2 regions of the Ralstonia sp. 24A2 genome follow, and region 2 is predicted to be linked to the other one. Evidence: riboswitches for the same ligand, from Rfam matches in the RefSeq annotation. Region 2 holds a riboswitch; the other holds the start of a gene.
The links. Region 2 has a riboswitch for glycine ahead of ACS13N_RS17515 (D-amino acid dehydrogenase). Riboswitches for the same ligand answer to the same signal wherever they lie in the genome.
Positions count from the first base shown of each region.

Region 1 (6,588 bases), on a different contig from region 2:
GCCCGGTTACATGTGACGCGGTAACTGGCTAAGGCACCGGTTGCCGCGTCACCTCAGGCCCGCCTTCAGTCTTGCGCGTACTCGCTCATCGGCACGCAGGCGCAGAACAGGTTGCGGTCGCCGTAGACGTTGTCGGCACGGCCAACCGGCGGCCAGTACTTCTGCTTGCGCAGCGATGCCACCGGGTAGGCGGCCTGTTCACGCGTGTACTTGTGCGACCAGGCATCGGCCATCACCACGGCAGCGGTGTGCGGCGCGTGCTTGAGCGGGTTGTCCTCGCGGTCGAATTCGCCCGAGATCACCTTGTCGACTTCGCCACGGATGGCGATCATCGCGTCGATGAAGCGGTCGAGTTCCACCTTCGGCTCGCTCTCGGTCGGCTCGATCATCAGCGTGCCCGGCACCGGGAAACTCATCGTCGGTGCGTGGAAGCCGAAGTCCATCAGGCGCTTGGCGATGTCTTCGTTGCTGATGCCCGATTCCTTCTGCAGCGGACGGATGTCGAGAATGCACTCGTGCGCCACCAGGTCGTGCGCGCCCGTGTACAGCACCGGGTAGTACGGCGCCAGACGCTTGGCCACGTAGTTGGCCGACAGGATGGCCGTCTCGGTGGCGGCGGTCAGGCCGGCTGCGCCCATCATGGCGATGTACATCCACGAGATCGGCAGGATCGAGGCCGAGCCGAACGCTGCAGCCGACACATTGCCGATGTTCTGGCTGGCGTCTTCACCCGAAGCCGCGCGGCCCGGGAGGAACGGCGCAAGATGCGCACCAACGGCCACCGGACCGACACCCGGGCCGCCACCGCCGTGCGGAATGCAGAACGTCTTGTGCAGGTTCAGGTGCGAAACATCGCCGCCGAAGTGGCCCGGCGCTGCCGTGCCGACCATCGCGTTCATGTTGGCGCCATCGACGTACACCTGGCCGCCGTGGCTGTGCACGATCTCGCAGACGCGCTTGACGCCTTCCTCGAACACGCCGTGCGTGGACGGGTAGGTGATCATGATCGCCGCGAGGTTCTTGCTGTGCTCGGCGGCCTTCTTTTCCAGGTCAGCCAGATCGACGTTGCCGCGCTCATCGCAAGCGACGACGACAACCTGCATGCCGGCCATCTGCGCCGATGCGGGGTTCGTACCGTGCGCCGACGACGGGATCAGGCACACGTTGCGGTGCGCTTCGCCACGGCTGGCGTGGTAGGCGTGGATGATCAGCAGGCCGGCGTATTCGCCCTGCGAACCGGCGTTCGGCTGCAGGCTGATGGCCGCGTAACCGGTGGCGGCGCACAGCATCTGCTCGAGCTGGTCGATCATCTCGCGGTAACCCACGGTCTGGTCGGCCGGCGCGAACGGATGGATGTTCGAGAACTCGGGCCACGTCACCGGCAGCATTTCGGCGGTGGCGTTCAGCTTCATCGTGCACGAGCCGAGCGGGATCATCGTGCGGTCGAGCGCCAAGTCCTTGTCGGCGAGGCTGCGCAGGTAGCGCAGCATTTCGTGCTCGGAATGGTGCGCGTTGAAGACCGGGTGCGTCAGGTACGCGCTCTGGCGCACCAGCGTTGCCGGGTAGGCATCAGCGACGGCTGCTTCGGTCGTGTCGAAGTCCGGCGCGGCAGCGTGGGCGGCGTGCGCGAAGACGTCCCACAGCGCAACCACGTCAGCACGCGTGACGGTCTCGTCCAGCGAGATGCCCAGACGTGCGTCGTCGATCTGGCGCAGGTTGATGCCATGCGTCTGTGCAGCGATGTGCAGGTTGGCGGTGCGCGGGCCGGTGGTGACCGTCAGCGTGTCGAAGAAGGCATCGGATTCCAGCGTGTAGCCGATCGCGCGCAGGCCGGCGGCCAGCGTGGCGGTCAGGCGGTGCACGCGCTGGGCGATGCGCTTGAGGCCCTGCGGGCCGTGGTAGACGGCGTACATCGATGCCATCACGCCCAGCAGCACCTGCGCGGTACAGATGTTCGAGGTGGCCTTCTCACGGCGGATGTGCTGCTCGCGCGTCTGCAGCGCGAGGCGGTAGGCCGAGTTGCCTTGCGCATCGATCGTCACGCCAACGAGGCGACCGGGCATCGAACGCTTGAACGCATCGCGCACGGCCATGTAGCCAGCGTGCGGGCCACCGAAACCGAACGGCACACCGAAGCGTTGCGTGTTGCCAATCACGACGTCGGCACCCCATTCGCCCGGCGCGGCCAGCAGCGTCAGCGCGAGCAGGTCAGCCGCGGCGACGACCAGACCGCCCGCAGCGTGCACGGCATCGGTCAGCGCTTGGTACGTTGCCAGATCGCCCAGCAGCGCACCGTTGGCGCCCGGGTATTGCAGCAGCACGCCAAAGGCATCGTGCTTGGCAGCCTCAGCCGCCGGGCCGGTTACCACTTGCACGCCGATCGGCTCGGCGCGCGTGCGCACGACTTCCAGCGTTTGCGGCAGCACGTCGTCGGCCACGAAGAACACGGTCGACTTCGACTTGCCGATGCGCTGCAGCAGCGTCATCGCCTCAGCGGCGGCGGTGGCTTCGTCCAGCATCGACGCGTTGGCGATGTCCATCGCCGTCAGGTCGATCACCATCTGCTGGAAGTTCAGCATTGCTTCCAGGCGGCCCTGCGAGATTTCCGGCTGATACGGCGTGTAGGCCGTGTACCAGGCCGGGTTCTCGAGGATGTTGCGCAGGATGACGCCCGGCGTGTGCGTGCCGTAATAGCCCTGGCCGATCAGGCTCTTGACCACGCGGTTCTGCCCGGCGATGCCGCGCAGCTTGGCCAGTGCCGCTTCTTCGGTCAGCGGCTGCGTGAATTCACCCAGCGGCATGCCGTCCTGGCGGCGGATGGCGGGCGGGATCACGGCGTCGATCAGCGCGGCGCGGCTGGCGTAGCCCAGCGTGCTGAGCATCGTGGCCTGCTCTTCAGCAGACGGGCCGATGTGGCGGTGCGCGAAGGCGTCGCGCGCCTCCAGGTCAGCCAGGGTGGGGCGTTCGGCAGCAAGCGCCGAGGAAGCGGGGTGCGGAGCGTTCATGGCAAGGGCTCGAAATTCAGGCAATGCAGCAAAAAGCCGATGCGCGGCGCAGGTCAGCGCGCGCGCACCGGCTTGAAAGACCGGCTTAGCCGATCTTGGCGGTGTACTGCTCGGCCGACAGCAGGGCGTTCACGTCGTCGGCGTTGGTCGGCTTGATCTTGAACAGCCACGCGGCGTAGGCGTCGGCGTTGACCGACTCCGGTGCGCCAGCAGCATCCTCATTCTTGGCGACGATTTCGCCCGACACCGGTGCGTAGATGTCGGAAGCCGCCTTTACCGATTCCACCACGGCAATCGCTTCGTCCTTGGCAACGGCGCGGCCAGCGTCCGGCAGCTCGAGGAACACGATGTCGCCCAGCGCGTCTTGCGCGAAGTCGGTGATGCCGATGGTCAGCGTGCCGTCGGCTTCAACGCGGATCCACTCGTCGTGTTCGGTGTACTTCAGATCGGCGGGGATGTTGCTCATGAAAGGTTCTCCAGAAATATTGGAATAGGGGAATTCGGGACTCAGCTGACCAGCGCCTTGCCATTGCGCACGAACGGCAGTTTAACCACAGTCGCGGTCAACTTGCGGTCGCGGATCTCGACCTGCACGTCGGTGCCGAGGGCCACATCCTTGGGCAAGCGCGCCAGCGCGATGGAGAGCGACAGGCTCGGGCTGAAGGTGCCGCTGGTGATCTCGCCGTCACCAGCGGTGGTGATGACTTTCTGATGGGCGCGCAGCACGCCGCCCTTGTCGCGCAGGATCAGCCCGACGAACTGGTCGCGCTGGCCACCGGCTTGCAGCGCAGCCTTGCCGGTGAAGTCGCGTTCGCTTTGCAGGTCGACCGTCCAGGCCAGGCCCGCGTCGAGCGGCGAGACGTGGTCGTCCATGTCCTGGCCGTAGAGGTTCATGCCGGCTTCCAGGCGCAGCGTGTCGCGTGCGCCGAGGCCCGCCGGGCGCACGCCGGCTTGCAGCAGACGTTCCCACACGCCGGCGATCTGCGAGGCGGGCACCACCAGTTCGAAGCCATCTTCACCGGTATAGCCGGTGCGCGCGACCATGATCTCGCCCACGCCATCCACGGTGACGAAGCCTGCGTTGAACGGCTTGAGCGCTTCGCCCACGGCCTGCGTGCCGGGCAGCGCGGCGTAGGTCTTGGCGCGGGCGTTCGGGCCCTGCACGGCGACGATGCCCAGCGGCTCGGTGCCAGCGTTGTTGTCGGAGCGGCGCGGCGTGATGGTCACGTTGGTGCCAGCAGCGGCGTTCTGGGCGACGATCCATTCCAGGTCGGTCGGAGCGGTGCCGGCGTTGACCACCAGGCGGAACCAGTCTTCACGGAAGAAGTAGACGATCAGGTCGTCGATCACGCCGCCCTTGGGGTTGAGCATGCAGCTGTAGAGCGCCTTGCCCGGCGTCTGCAGCTTGTCGACGTTGTTGGCGAGCAGCCCACGCAGGAAATCGCGCACACGCGCGCCGGTGAGGTCGACCACGCACATGTGCGAGACGTCGAAGATGCCGGCGTCTTGGCGCACGGCGTGGTGTTCTTCGATCTGGGAGCCGTAGTTGACGGGCATGTCCCAGCCGCCAAAGTCGACCATGCGGGCGCCCAGCGAGCGGTGGATGGCGTTGAGCGGCGTGTGTTGGAGCGTCATGGAATCTCTCGGCTTGGGCGCCGCCGGTGGCCTCGGCGTGGCGCGTTATTCGGGACCAGAAAAGCAAAAAGGCCACCTGCGCAGCCTGATGCCTCATGGTGACGCCATGAAGATGCAAGCCGCGCAGATGGCCCCTCTGTCCTTGGTACCTGAGAGATTGCGAGCGGGGCGCATAGCGGTGCGCGCCGTTCGTGAGCCCCTTCGGTGGGCGCCCGCAGTGGTCGTGCGGCGCCAGCTCTCCAGAGTGCGGTCAGACGCATGTCTGGCCGATCCGCCCGGTCCTTGGTGCCTGAGAGTTTTTGGGTGCTACCCCTTCGGCGGTGCCTTGCCGTGTGCGGCGGGCACGCTCTCCCGGATGGATGGGCGGAATTTACGGAAGGGGGGAGGGATTGTCAATTGGGGGTGAGGGTGGTCTTAGGCTGGGGTTTATTGCTGGTGGTCCATCCCCTGCCGGGGCTGACTCACTTTCTTTGTCTTGCCAAAGAAAGTAAGCAAAGAAAGGCGCGCCCGAGATGGCGACCCCTTCCTTGAATTTCTGTCGCAGGGAGGGGAAGGGAAAAACTCGCTTCGCTCAGACAGTTTCCCTTCCTTTTTCCTCCCTGCAACAGAAATTCAAGGCGCCATCTAGGGCAGGAACGTCAAAAGCGGAAAGGCCAAAGACAACGGCCACACCCTCGGGGCGCTGGCGGTATCGCCATGCCCCGGGGTGTGGCCGGTGTGCGGGTCGTTGGTCAGCCGGTGATCAGTTGCCGATCTGGCGGCTCACCTTGTTTTCCTGCTGGTTCAGGGTGCGCTGTTCTTGCTTGGTGATGTGGCCACCATTTTGAGCGGCCATGTCGCGCTCTTCCTGGCGGATCTGGCGGTCTTCCTTGTGCAGCGCCTTGGCCTGGCCTTTGGTGATTTCGCCTTCCTTCACTTCGTTGTGGATGCGCTTGTTCTGGTTGGCGAGACGGTGGTTCACCTCGGCGCGGCGCGGGTGATCTTTCTGCCACTGCGTTTGGGCGAAGGCGCCGGTAGTAGCGGCCAGGGTGACGGCGGACACAGCCAGAATTTGGACGATGCGGTTCATGGTGTTCTCTCCAGGTGGTGATCGGGCGACCGATGGATTTAGCCGCTGTCCTGGCTATAACGAACCGTGTTGCCAGCGCGCTTACGGCCTTCGTGTAACCGCGCGTAAGCCGTGTAACGACTGCGGAGGAAAGCGCGGGGCGCAAACGAGTGCGGGCATCCGGCCAGCATGTCGGCGCAGGCATCCACCAAAAGAAAGGGCGCAGCGGCCAAAGCCGATGCGCCCGTTGCTACACCTCCAATGCATCAACGGCTTACCAGCCGTAGCCTGCACCAATGCCCACGTTGTACTCGGAGCCACCGGCGGTGGAGCCACCAATCGTGACCGTGGCACGCGACCCGACCTTGCGCTGGTAGCCGACTGCCAGGGCCGTCTGGCCACGGTACAGGCCGGTGCCGATCGCCATGCGGTTGTCGGTCTGCAGGCCGGCGGCGCTGGCGACCATCGTTGTCATGGCGGCGTTCATGGCGCCAACGCGATTGACGCGGTTGTCGAGCTGATCGAAGCGCTGGTTGACCTGGCTTTGCAGCGTGTCGACGCTTTGCTGGACCTTGGCGGTCTCGCTCTTGAGTTGCTGGACGTTCACGGCGTCGGTGTCCTTCGTGCCGGCCATCACGTTGGTAATCGCGCGTTCCTGGCCGACAGCGCCAACTGACACCGAGTCAGTGCGATCCGTCACCGAGCCCGCGCCCACCGCCACGCTGTTCTCGTGCGAGGCTGTCGAGCCTGCGCCCATTGCCACGCTGTTGTTTGCCGAAGCCGTTGCCTTCGCGCCGGCTGCCGTGGCGTTCGTCCCCGTGGCTTGCGCGTTCTCCTTGTCACCGACGTTGGCGTTACCGCTGCCACTGCCAATGAACCTGGGGTCGCTCGAACCGCCGT
Region 1 covers NZ_JBPVZD010000002.1:376,558-383,145, reverse strand. Annotated here, with positions in the region: gene gcvP (aminomethyl-transferring glycine dehydrogenase) at 66-3,005, opposite strand; gene gcvH (glycine cleavage system protein GcvH) at 3,091-3,471, opposite strand; gene gcvT (glycine cleavage system aminomethyltransferase GcvT) at 3,513-4,640, opposite strand; glycine riboswitch at 4,767-4,893, opposite strand; glycine riboswitch at 4,907-5,004, opposite strand; gene ACS13N_RS06585 (hypothetical protein) at 5,383-5,709, opposite strand; gene ACS13N_RS06580 (YadA family autotransporter adhesin) at 5,963-6,588, opposite strand, start outside.
Region 1: it holds a riboswitch for glycine, as region 2 does, so the genes downstream of both, gcvT (glycine cleavage system aminomethyltransferase GcvT) here and ACS13N_RS17515 (D-amino acid dehydrogenase) in region 2, are expected to answer to the same signal.

Region 2 (6,588 bases):
TAGTGTTGGTCGTGCCCAGCGGCGCCAGATCGTTCACCGGAATCTGCAGGTTGGTCAGCACGGCCGTGTTGACCTTGCCGGTCGAATCCACGCCGTAGCCGGTCAGGTTTTGACCGGTGGCAGAGATGATGTAGCCGTTCTTGTCGGTCTGGAACTGGCCATTACGCGTGTACGACACCTGACCGCTGCCCGGGTCCACCATGCGGTAGAAGCCCGTGCCGTTGATCGCGAGATCCAGCGGATTGCCCGTACGCGTGACATTGCCCTGGGTAAAGGACTGCGACACACGCGTCACGTTCACACCCTGCCCGATCTGGTTGTCCGACGCGCCGACCAGCGAGCGCGCATACACATCGCCAAACACCGTCGTCGCTTTCTTGTAGCCGACGGTATTGGCATTGGCGATATTGCTGCCGATCGTGTCCAGCGACTTGGACGCAGCGTCAAGGCCACTCAACCCTTGTTGGAATCCCATGATGTTCTCGCTTGGAAAGTTGTACCGCTGTTTTGTTGGCTGACCGTGCAATGCGGTCGGCCAGCGTCAAAGACTCGGAAATCGATATCCCGGTGTCGCCCCCGATCAACGACCGAGGCGATTTCGTCTTTAGACAGCGTGTTGTATTTCCCTTGCGAACACCTTATTAAACCGGGCTTTAAAGCGATACCTTTCGATTCTTTGTGCAGTCTGACATTCAATCGCTGAATTAGACGGATAAAAGCACCGCATCTCTTCAAATTGACCCCGAACATACCTGCGCTGCAGATCAGATGTCAGCGCGGCACGCGGTCACGCGGTCACGCGGCTGATCCGTGCGGTACAGAGTGCCGTCAAAGATGCCGCGCCTCAAGCGCTGCCGGCATCAGATCCGCGCTCGGCTAGCGCTTCCAGCAAGTCTGCAGAGGGAACGAAGAAGAGGCTGCCCGTGACTGCCCGGCTGTAGTCAAGCAAGCGGTCATAGTTGCCGGGCGGGCGGCCGACGAACATGTTTTCGAGCATCTGCTCGATCGGAGCCGGCGAGCGGGCGTAGCCGATAAAGTACGTACCGAACTCGCCGGAACCCGGGCGGCCGAATGGCATGTTGTCGCGCAGGATCTTCACCTCCCGCCCGTCTTCCTCAAGCGTGGTCAGAGAGCTGTGCGACCACGACGGCTTGACGTCGTCATCCAGTTCGATGTCGGACAGTTTGGTCCGCCCGATGATGCGTTCCTGCGCCTCGACGGAAAGTGCGTTCCACCCGGCCATGTCATGCAGATACTTCTGCACGAGCACGTAGCTCCCACCAGCAAAAGGCACATCCTCATCACCGATCACGGTGAAATCAACGGCTTCGCGGCCTTCTGGATTCTCCGTGCCGTCAACAAAGCCGACCATGGCGCGCTGGTCGAAGTAGCGGAAGCCATGCACCTCATCGACCACCTTGACCGCCGCGCCCAGCCGGCCGATCAGCTGCGTGGCGAGTTCAAAGCAGAGATCCATCTGGTCTGCGCGGATATGCAGCAGGAGATCGCCCGGCGTTGCGACAGCGGTACGTTCCCCCGATCCGAACACGCGGAACGGATGCAGCGACGCTGGCCGCGGTGCGCCAAACAATGCATCCCACGCATCCGAGCCAAAGCCGCAAACGCACGACAGTTGACCAGCCGGAACACGCTTGCCGACCGAGCGGACCAGCGCGGCAACGTCGGCGCACCATGCTCGGACAACCTCGGCGTGTTCTGCACCCGGACTCAGGGTGGCGACAATGAAGATTGCGCTGCGGGTCACGGGGCCAGCAACGGCTTGCGGTTCTGGGGTTGGCATCGGGTCGAGTGCAATGAAGACGGTAAGGTTTTGCAGCCTACCAGAACACGTTCACCGCCGGGCGGCTGGAGCAGCATCGTCGTACCGATCGATACCGTGTCGCGTGACGACTATTCGTAATGCACCGTGCCGCGCCGGCCTGATCGCGTTGCAGCCAGCGTTGCGGCGGTCTCCTCCTCGCGTGCGGCAATCACGCTTTGTAGTGCGTGGGTGGCAGCAGAATCGCGTTCGGGCAGACCGGAAAGCAAAGCATGCAGCGCTGGTAACGGGTAAATCGCTGCCAATGCCTGCGCGGCTTGCTCCCGCACGTTGTCATCGTCGTCCTGCAGGGCTTGCGTCAACGCGGGCAGCAATGCCGGCTCGGCATCTGCATGCGAGCCCCTCTGCAACATGGCGATCGACTCGGCAGCGCGTGCGCGGAATTCGGCATTGGGGTCACGCAGCGCTGTGAGAAGCGCCGGCATCGCCGTGAAATCACCACAATCACCCAGCGCCCACAGCGCCCCCCAACGCACGCGGTGCCCCAGCGCGGGTGTCTGGAACGCGGTGATGAGGTGTTGCGTGGCACGTGCGTCACGCTGTTCACCGAGCGAACCGACGGCGTAGTAGCGCACCTCCTCATCCGTCTCGTCAAACACGCGCGCCGCAATCGCGGCGACCGCCCGTGCATCACGTTGCCTGCCCAGCGCAATGACGACCTCCAACCGCACGCGAGGCTCAGGGTCGTTGGCGACCGCCAGCAATGCCGGCAGCACCTGCGGCGGCCCGAAACGCAGGCCCTCAGCCGCCTGCCGCCTAACTTCCGGCACGGGGTCGGACAAAGCCGCCAGCAGCAGGTCGCGCAACGTGGTGTCTTCTGTGTCGAGGCATTCGCATAGCGCGCCCAATGCAGCGGCGCGCACGCTGCCTTCAAGATCTGCCGCGGCGGCAAACAGATCCGGCATCGCATTGGCGGTGTCGCATCTGGCGAGTGCATGGATTGCCCAGATGCGCACGTCGACGTCGGTATCCAGATGCAGCCGTGCGCGCAATGCGGCAACCACGGGCTCGGACGACCAACGCCCCAGCACCTGCACCGCCTCACGCCGTACCTCGGCGCTCGGATCCTTGAGGGCTTGGAGACATGCGGGCAGGTGCATATGCGCGACTGCCTCCGACTGCATGCCCAGGGTGAGCACGGCTGCGGCGCGGACGTCCGCCTCGATGTCGTACGTCAGCGCATGCAGCACTGCGGATTCGGCTTGCGGATATTGGCCGAGGTCGTAGTCCGCCAGCGCATGGACAGCGCTCGCGCGGAAGTACGCATCGGCGTCGCGCGTGGCGGCCACCAACGGCGGAACGAAAGCATCGTCGATGCCCAGATCGGTCAGGCTGACGTTGGCGCCGCGGCGCGTATCCGGAGATTGCTGCCTGAGCTTGGCGATGAGCGCGTCGATCTCGGCGGCGCTGCGCGCCTGGCCACTATCGATAGCAGGAGCCGATTCTCTGCGACCGGCGAGCGCGTCCTTGATATGCGCAATCCATCGTGTCAAACGCATAGGATGTTCAGCGGCCCACGCGCCGCGAAGCCTTGAGCGCCAACGCCCAAGCCACCGTGCCGATCACGGTGCCGAGCAGGAACGGATACGACCACAGATTCCCCGAGCCCCACTTGAGAAACGACCACACCAGCCCCACCGCTGCAAGCATCGCGCTCCACTGTGCAGGTTTGCCCATCAAGTGGCGCACCACGCCGCTATAGAGCAACAGGCACGCCAGCAAAGAAATCAGCGCGGTCAGCAACGACATTGATCCCGTGCGCACCATTTCCCAGTAAGCCGACGCGTAAGTGACGGCAAAACCAGCTTGCAGCAACGTTGCAATGGCAAGCGGTGCGCGCGTCGAATCGGTGGTCTGCTGTGCAGGTGTTGACTCCATCATCCCCTCTTCTGTCTTGGTGCTCTTGCGGGCGCGTCCATGTTGGTCAATGGGTAGAAATGCGACGCCCAGATCGCTTGGCTGCGCAGCATAGCATTCAGCCGGCACGCCACCCCCGCAATCGCCCGGCTTGCCGAACGTCACAACCCGTGACACACTCCAGCCCGCTGCCTCCACTGGCAGCACGCACGCGCGGCGGGCGCAACACGCACCGCCGCAACACGCCGCAGGAGAGACCGGGTTGAAACCTAAGCCCGGCGCCGATGGAGCAACCACCCCGGAAACTCTCAGGCAAAAGGACTGTGGCGTCGACTGCGAATCTGGAGAGAGGCATGCACGCGCATGCCCACCGAAGGGGAAGGCACGCATGCTGCGGGTGCCCAAGCTCTCAGGTCCCAAGACAGATGGGGTGAGCCGACCGGATCGTCCGGTCATGACATCACTCCATAGGGACCGCCATGACGCACATCGTCATCGTCGGCGCCGGTATTTCCGGCGTCACCACTGCTTACACGCTCTCGCAACTCGGCTATCAGGTCACGGTGCTCGACCGGCATCTGTATCCGGCCATGGAAACTTCGTTCGCCAATGGCGGGCAGCTTTCCGCCAGCAACGCCGAGGTCTGGAACAGCACCGGCACGCTGCTCAAAGGCATCAAATGGATGCTGCGCAACGACGCCCCGCTGCTGCTCAATCCCAAGCCGTCGTGGCACAAGTATTCGTGGATCGGCGAGTTCGTGGCCAGCATTGCCCACTACCGGCGCAACACCATCGAGACCACGCGCATGGCCATCGAAGCGCGCAAGCACCTGTTTGCGATGGCCGAGCGCGAGCAGATCGATTTCGACCTGCAGCGGCGCGGCATCCTGCACGTCTATCACGACAAGGCGAGCTTTACCGCAGCAGGTAAAGCCAATGCCCTGCTCGTTGCCGGCGGGCTTGAGCGCCATGCGGTGAGCCCCGAAGACATTGCCGCCATCGAGCCCACGCTGCGCGGCAACTATTACGGCGGCTACTTCACGGAGTCGGACGCCACGGGCGACATCCACAAGTTCACGCGCGGCCTCGCGCAGGCTTGCGAGAAACGCGGCGTGCGCTTCATGCAAGGCGTAGACGTGCGCGACGTGGAAACCACCGAACGCGGCGTGCGATTGCTGCTGCAGACCACACTGGACGACCGCCTCTCCACAAGCGCGGCCAACGTCGTGCAGGAGATTGCCGCCGATGCGCTGGTCGTCTGCGCGGGCGTCGGCAGCCGGCACGTTGCGCAGATGGTAGGCGACCGCATCAACGTGTATCCGGTCAAGGGCTACTCGATCACCGTGCATCTGGACGATGAGGCCAGCGTGCAAGGCGCACCGTGGGTCAGCCTGCTGGATGAGAGCGCGAAGATCGTCACCAGCCGCCTGGGCGCGGGCCGCTTCCGCGTGGCCGGCACGGCGGAGTTCAACGGCTACAACCGCGACATCCGCGCTGACCGCATCGAGCCCCTGGTGGCCTGGACGCGCCGCAACTTTGCCATCGGCACGTCGCGTGTGGTGCCGTGGGCAGGCTTGCGCCCGATGATGCCTGACATGATGCCGCGCGTTGGTCGCGGGCGGCATGCGCGCGTGTTCTACAACACGGGCCACGGGCACCTCGGGTGGACGCTTTCCGGGGCCACGGCTGCGATGATCGGCGATGTGATCGCGCGCGATTGCCCGCTGCACTGATCGCGACCGCCACAGCGGATCGGGCCAGGACTATCCCGGCCCGATCCGTTTGGGTGTTAAGCGGGTGCGGATACAGGCGCCTCAGAGCGCAGCACCCGAACAGGCACGGACTTGTAAGACGGCGTGCCGCTTTCCTTGTCGATGTAATCCAGCGGCACCAGCACGTTTGCTTCTGGGTAATACGCCCCCACAGACCCACGCGCGATGCTGTAAGCGATGGCCGTGATCCTCTCCAGACGCAGCTTCCGGCCGGACACAATGGTCTCGATGTCGACCAGGTCGCCATGTTCGAGCCCGCGTGCGGCAAGGTCAGCCTCGTTCATGAACAGCACGTCGCGCCGGCCGAACACGCCGCGATAGCGATCATCCAGCGCGTAGATGGTGGTGTTGTACTGGTCATGGCTGCGCAGCGTGATGAGACGCAGCACCTCTTCGCCGCCGAGGACATCGGCGTCCTCCCGCACCCCGCCGTACACGGAGAACATCGCCTTGCCGGTGGGCGTTGGCCATTGGCGCTCGGTGGGCGGCAACGGCAGGCGGAAGCCGCCGGGCGTGCGGATGCGCTCGTTGAAGCGGTCGAAGCCCGGGATGGTTTTCTCGATCAGGTCGCGGACCTTGTCGTAGTCGGCAACCAGCTCCATCCAGGGCACCTTGCTGTGCGGCAACGTCGCCTTGGCCATCCCCGCAACGATGGCCGGCTCGGAGCGCAGGTGCTCGGAAGCTGGCGTCAGCTTGCCCGCCGATGCATGGACCATCGACATCGAATCCTCAACGGTGATCGACTGCGGGCCACCGGCCTGCATATCAAGTTCCGTCCGGCCCAGGCAGGGGAACACGTAGGTTTCCTTCGCCACCAGCAGGTGCGAGCGGTTGAGCTTGGTGCCGACATGCACGCTCAGGTCCAGCTTGCCCATGGCTGGGAAGCTCTGTTCGGGATCAGGCAGCGCCACTGCAAAATTGCCGCCCAGGCAGATCAGCGCTTTCGCCTTGCCGTCGATCATGGCCTGCATGCCGTTGACGGCATCATGCCCGTGCTCCGCAGGCGGCTTGAACCCGAACACGCTTTCAATGCGCTGGAGAAAATCGGCCGACGGTTTTTCGGTAATGCCCACCGTCCGGTTGCCCTGCACGTTGGAGTGGCCCCGCAGCGGGCAGATG
Region 2 covers NZ_JBPVZD010000003.1:8,758-15,345, forward strand. Annotated here, with positions in the region: gene flgE (flagellar hook protein FlgE) at 1-475, opposite strand, end outside; gene ACS13N_RS17500 (Dyp-type peroxidase) at 845-1,801, opposite strand; gene ACS13N_RS17505 (HEAT repeat domain-containing protein) at 1,912-3,339, opposite strand; gene ACS13N_RS17510 (hypothetical protein) at 3,347-3,721, opposite strand; glycine riboswitch at 3,936-4,031, shown strand; gene ACS13N_RS17515 (D-amino acid dehydrogenase) at 4,177-5,430, shown strand; gene ACS13N_RS17520 (FdhF/YdeP family oxidoreductase) at 5,487-6,588, opposite strand, start outside.